Linked DNA regions of Zobellia nedashkovskayae. The main gene of each other region encodes a partner of the protein of the gene in region 2 in a complex. Links are inferred from orthologs where the notes say so. Each region holds a gene or a part of one and is shown on either strand. Other genes may lie near its edges.

Region 1 (3,264 bases), 3.8 Mb from region 2 along the record:
TCCGCCACTCCTTTTTCCAACTGAACAAGTGCCATTATGGAGTAATTGATAATTCCAATAAATTCAGAACGTTCACCTTCATCTACCTTACGCACGTCATTTTCCTGCAAACTTCGGATGCGTTGTGCTTTAATAAAAATCTGGTCTGTTAATGAGGGAAGCCGTAAAATACGCCAAGCACTACCGTAGTCCTTCATTTTCTTTTCAAAGAGGTCTCTACAGGTTTTAATCACCTCATCATATTGTTCGGATGTCTTCTGCATGGCTATCCTTTCTAATTTGCGTAAATTTCACTCAAAATTCTGAATTGCTCAAAGTTCGTGTTTTAAACTTGGTTAATCAAGGGATACCGCTTCAACTTTATCACATATGACTCTAAATTGTAAAGGCCGCCTTATAGACCTATCCACACCAAAAGTGATGGGCATTTTAAACTGCACTCCAGACTCGTTTTACGACGGTGGAAAATATCTAGATGATAACTCCATTTTAAAGCAAACTGAAAAAATGTTAAATGATGGTGCCACCTTTATCGATGTTGGCGGCTACAGTTCTAGACCAGGTGCCAACCATGTTACGGAAGAAGAAGAAATGAAACGCATGCTTCCGTTAACGGAACTATTGCTTAAACAATTTCCTGAAATTATACTGTCTATAGACACCTTCAGAAGCAATGTTGCATCTGCTTGTCTTGATGCCGGAGCTGCTATTATAAATGACATTTCTGCAGGTAAATTAGACAACAATATGTTGTCTACAGTGGCCAAGCATCACGTGCCTTACATTATGATGCACATGAAAGGAACGCCGCAGAACATGCAGCAACAGACAAATTATGACAACCTTTTAGTTGACATAATTAAATATTTCTCTGAACGAATTGCAGCTGCAAAAGCTTTAGGTATTACCGATGTTATTGTAGACCCTGGATTTGGATTTGCCAAGACCCTTGAGCAGAATTATGAAATTCTACAAAAATTGAACCTTTTTCAAAATTTGGAATATCCTTTACTAGTTGGCATTAGCCGAAAATCCATGATTTACAAAGTTCTCAAAACCGATGCAAAAAGTGCTTTGAACGGTACCACAGCCCTCAATATGGCCGCATTAATGAATGGCGCCAATATTTTAAGGGTTCACGACGTTAAAGAAGCGTATGAATGTGTTAAACTTGCAGAAGAATTAATGCCTTGTTAAAAGTGTATGGATTTCATTAATTTTACAAAAACGCCTCCGCATTGGACTTTCTGAATTTTCTTGAATTTAAGATTACCGATATACTAGATATTATTCTGGTAGCTATACTGTTGTACTACATTTACAAGTTGGTACGAGGTTCTGTTGCTATTAATATTTTTCTTGGTATTGTAATCGTTTGGGGATTCTGGAAACTGACCGAGCTATTGGGCATGGAGATGATCAGTAGTCTTGTAGGTGCGTTTATGCAAGTAGGGCTTATTGCCCTTATCATTGTTTTTCAGCAAGAAATTAGAAAATTTCTTTTAATGGTGGGTTCTACCAATTTTGCCAACAAAAGAAATTTCATCAAACATTTTAAATTTTTAAGACAAGATGGTGCAACCGTAAGCATGGATGTGGATTCTATTGTTGAGGCATGTAAAAAAATGAGTTCCACAAAAACGGGCGCATTGATTGTTTTAGAACGAAACAACTCTTTGGACTTTATAAAATCATCCGGAGACAAAATGTATTGTGAAGTAAATACTCCTATCCTAGAAAGCATTTTTTACAAGAACAGTACGCTACACGATGGAGCAGCCATAATAGAAAACAATTATATTGTTGCCACTAGAGCAATTTTACCAGTTTCCAATGAACGTAACATTCCGTTGCGTTTTGGACTTCGTCATAGAGCAGCTGTAGGTGTTACTGAAAAAACAGATGCATTAGGATTAGTAGTTAGCGAAGAGACGGGAAATATCTCATATATTAGAAATGGAAAGTTTGTTGATTTTGGCAATATGGATGAATTAACGGCCATAATAAAAGAAGATTTAATAAGTTAAGCTACTTCTTCCGAAAGGAATTGAGCTTCGTAAAGACCGCTGTAATATCCTCCTTTTTTAAGCAACTGCTTGTGAGTTCCCGTTTCTACAATTTTACCGGCATCCATTACAATTATCTTATCGGCTTTTTTAATGGTGGCCAAACGGTGTGCAATGATTATAGAAGTTCTTCCTTCGGTTATTTTCTCTGTTGCTCTCTGTATCAACTGCTCAGAATAAGTGTCTACGGATGACGTAGCTTCATCTAAAACCAAAATACTTGGGTTGCTTACATAAGCCCGTAAAAACGCAATCAATTGGCGTTGTCCACTAGACAACATTGTTCCTCTTTCTTTTACGTTATATTGATATCCTCCAGGCAGACTGCTTATAAACTCATCCACTCCAATTTGTTTGGCAGCATCTTCAATAAGCTCGTGGGTTATCTCGGTATTTTTTAAAGAAATATTGTTTTCTATAGTATCAGCAAAAAGGAATACATCTTGAAGCACAACAGCAATCTGAGATCTAAGCGAAACCAAACTAAAGTCTTTAATATCTATATCATCAACTAAAATAGAACCCGAATTTATTTCATAAAAGCGGTTCAATAAATTAATTATAGTAGACTTCCCTGCACCGGTAGCTCCTACAATTGCCACGGTCTCCCCTGCTTTTACTTCAAAAGAAATACCGTGCAATACTTCTTCCTCTTCTAAATATCCAAAGTGTACGTCATTAAATTTTATATCTCCTCGTACATCTTCTTTAACCACAGAACCTAAGTCTTGTATATTACTCTGGGTATCCAAAATTTTAAAAACCCTATTGGCAGCTACCATTCCCATTTGTAGGGTATTGAACTTATCTGCTATTTGTCGTAAAGGTCTAAAAAGCATATCTATCAACAGAATAAATGCGAACAGCGTACCTAGTTCTTCCTTAGAAAGATTAGATACATTTTGAAGTCCACCGTACCATACGATCAGGCCCACTGCAATAGAAGAAGAAATTTCTGCAATCGGAAAGAAAATGGAGTTGTACCAAACTGTTTTTAACCAAGCATTCTGATGCTTTTCATTGATAACCCTAAATTTTTCACTTTCAATCCTTTCACGCGTAAACAACTGTACGATTTTCATACCTGTTATCCGTTCTTGCACAAAAGAATTAAGATTGGAAACCTGTGTTCTAACCTCGGCGAAAGCAACTTTCATTGCCTTTTGAAACAAACGTGTTGCATAAAGAATTAACGGCA
Region 2 (3,218 bases):
TTAAGAACATGGAAGTGATACAGGAAATTGAAAAGAAAAAAACAATTCTTGTAGTTTGTTCTCACTATGCCAATTGGGAATGGAACGTTAGCATGAATAATTATGTGAGTTCTAAGGGTTATGCCGTTTACCAGAAAATAAGCAATACCTATTTTGACCGTTGGATAAAAAATGTCCGTGCGCGCTGGAATACTACACTTATTACAAAAGAAGAAACCGCCAAAACCGTTTTACTGAATTACAAGAACAACGTAACGGGAATTTTCGGTATGGTAAGTGACCAGTCTCCGCAATGGCACCGCGCTCATTATTGGGCAGAATTTATGGGGGTAAAAGTACCTGTTATTAATGGAGCTGAAAGCTTAGCAAGAAAAATGGACCTTGCGGTAGTTTTCCTGAAAGTATCAAAAGTAAAGCGTGGCTATTATAGTGCCGAATTTATTCCGATTACAACTGCTGGTTCTTCTACAGAAAAAAACGAAATCACCGATGAGTTTCTTCGTCTTGCCGAACAACAGATTCGTGAGCAGCCAGAATATTACCTATGGACGCATAGACGTTGGAAACATAGGGACAAGGTTCCTGTGGAGTTTCAGTAACCCTCTTCCTTCGACTGCGCTCAGGAAGGTGTTATTTCAATTGCGTGTATACTCTAGAATCTGACTGCGCTCAGGAAGTCGCTACTTCAATTGCGTGAATCTTCAAAAATCTGAATGTGCTCAGAAAGGTATTACTTATATCTGATAAGATTTAAGAGAAAGTATTTCTCTATTACACATAAAAACGCTCGGAATGAAAATGAGAAGAATCTCAATCATTCCGAGCGTTTTGTTATCAAGCACCTCCCTGAGCGCAGTCGAAGGGCGGTGCTGATTTTATAAACCAGCTACTGCCTTAATCTCACCAATAATACGGTCGGCAAGTTCATCAGCTTTTGACTGACTTTTTGCTTCGGTATAAATACGGATAATGGGCTCTGTATTTGATTTTCTTAGGTGTACCCAATTTTCGGCGAAGTCTATTTTTACTCCGTCAATAGTTGTTATTTCCTCGTCTTTATATTTTTCGGCCATAGCTGTAAGAATACCATCTACATCAAGACCTGGTGTCAATTGTATTTTCTTCTTGCTCATAAAGTATGAAGGATAGCTAGCCCGTAGGTCTGCAACAGTGCCTCCGTTTTCGGCCATCAACATTAAGAATAAAGCTGTTCCTACTAAAGAATCACGTCCGTAATGACTTTCAGGATAGATAATACCACCATTTCCTTCACCACCAATAATAGCCTTGTTAGCCTTCATTTTAGTAACTACGTTCACTTCGCCTACGGCAGAAGCTTCATATGTACCACCATGCTTTTGAGTAATGTCTCTTAATGCACGTGAAGAAGATAAGTTAGAAACTGTATTTCCTTTAGTTTTACCCAGAACATAATCTGCACAGGCAACCAAAGTATACTCCTCGCCAAACATTTCACCGGTATTGTCAATAAATGCCAACCGGTCTACATCTGGATCAACTACGATTCCAAAATCGGCTTTTTCTTCAATAACTAAAGCGCAAATATCTCCCAAATGTTCTTTTAAAGGCTCTGGATTATGTGGGAAATGACCCGTTGGGTCACAGTATAATTTTACAACTTCAACACCAAGCTCTTCTAAAAGTTTTGGAATGGCTATTCCTCCTGTGGAGTTTACACCATCAACCACAACTTTGAATTTGGCTTTGCGAATCGTATCGGCATCTACTAAGGGTAGTTCCAATACTTCATCAATATGAATATCTATATAAGAATCGTTTCTAGTAATACTTCCTAAATCATCAACATCACAGAAATCAAAATCTTCTTTTTCGGCTATATCAAGAATTTTAGCACCTTGAGCAGCATCTAAAAATTCACCTTTTTCATTCAGAAGTTTTAGAGCGTTCCATTGTTTTGGATTGTGGCTAGCGGTCAAAATAATACCACCATCTGCTTTTTCCATAGGTACGGCAATCTCTACCGTTGGTGTGGTAGACAAATCTAGATCTACGATATCAATTCCTAAACCTACCAAAGTAGAAACTACAAGGTTCTGAATCATTTCGCCAGAAAGACGGGCATCACGACCTACAACTACTTTTAATTTATCCTTTTTTGAATACTCTTTAAGCCATATTCCGTACGCCGCCGCAAACTTAACGGCGTCTATTGGAGTTAGGTTATCACCAGAACGGCCGCCAATTGTGCCCCGAATTCCCGAAATCGATTTTATTAAAGTCATATTTTTCTAAATTCTTAATAGTTTATGCAAATATACGGGTCTAGGACAAATACTATGTTTTCAATTTGTAAATTCGAGCTTATGAATTTTCTCGCACACATTTACCTCTCTTTTGACGACCCAGAAATCACCTTGGGAAACTTTATAGCAGACAGTATTAGGGCTAATAAATACACGCATTTACCGGAACGGGTTCAACAAGGAATTATGTTGCATCGTGAAATTGATACGTTTACGGATACACATGAAATTCCTAAGATTAGCAGCAAACGGTTACATAAGAACTATAGCCACTACAGCCGTGTAATCGTAGATATTTTTTACGACCACTACCTGGCCAAAAACTGGAGTACCTATTCTGATACCCCATTAGATATCTACGTGGAAAATTTTTACGACCTATTAGAAGATAATTATATCATTCTACCGGTAGGTGTGCAAAGGATGATGCCTTATATGATATCCGATAACTGGATTTACAACTATTCTAAAATGGAAGGAATAGGCAAGGTTTTAAAAGGCATGAACCGAAGAACAAATAACAAATCTAAAATGAATTTTGCCATTTTAGACCTTGAAGAGCATTATGACAAATTTGAAGAAGAGTTTACGGCTTTCTTTGATGAACTTATGGTGTTTTCAAAGCAAAAATTTATATCACTCTAATATCAAGGCATATACGAACCTATTTTAAATTTTTAAACCGACTGCGTATGAAACCAACACGTTTAATTCTCCTCAAGTCCCTAATACTTCTCCTTTTCGTTAACTGTAAAAGCTTACCGGCAGAACCTGCAAAAGCAACGGGTGTCATTGCCGAAAAAGCTATGGTGGTTTCGGCACGAGAAGAAGCTTCTGCTATTGGCGCTGCTATTTTAAAACAAGGTGGTAATGCTTTTGATGCCATGGTAGCCACAGAAATGGCTTTGGTAGTCGCCTACCCTTTTGCCGGTA

Evidence for each region.
Region 1: the proteins of glmM (region 2) and IWB64_RS01250 are in contact, whole or in part, in a crystal structure (PDB 7OJS), measured with the Bacillus subtilis proteins. The link is inferred for Zobellia nedashkovskayae from one-to-one orthologs.

Annotation. Positions count from the first base shown.
Region 1 is NZ_JADDXR010000002.1:294,283-297,546, forward strand. The notes cover bases 205-3,132. They hold IWB64_RS01250 (diadenylate cyclase), read left to right. Parts: upstream 205-1,238; coding sequence 1,239-2,027; downstream 2,028-3,132. Other genes in these bases: IWB64_RS01240 (DUF1599 domain-containing protein), read right to left, coding at 205-263; folP (dihydropteroate synthase), read left to right, coding at 370-1,197; IWB64_RS01255 (ABC transporter ATP-binding protein), read right to left, coding at 2,024-3,132. In the rest of the region: more of IWB64_RS01240, read right to left, coding at 1-204; more of IWB64_RS01255, read right to left, coding at 3,133-3,264. UniProt on the Bacillus subtilis protein: One of 3 paralogous diadenylate cyclases (DAC) in this bacteria, catalyzing the condensation of 2 ATP molecules into cyclic di-AMP (c-di-AMP). Upon expression in E.coli leads to c-di-AMP synthesis.
Region 2 is NZ_JADDXR010000002.1:4,059,000-4,062,217, forward strand. What follows is about bases 71-2,952. They hold glmM (phosphoglucosamine mutase), read right to left. Parts: upstream 2,265-2,952; coding sequence 876-2,264; downstream 71-875. Other genes in these bases: IWB64_RS16635 (lysophospholipid acyltransferase family protein), read left to right, coding at 71-599; IWB64_RS16645 (acyl carrier protein phosphodiesterase), read left to right, coding at 2,346-2,930. Outside these bases: more of IWB64_RS16635, read left to right, coding at 1-70; ggt (gamma-glutamyltransferase), read left to right, coding at 2,978-3,218. UniProt on the Bacillus subtilis protein: Catalyzes the conversion of glucosamine-6-phosphate to glucosamine-1-phosphate. Glucosamine-1-phosphate is used for cell wall biosynthesis.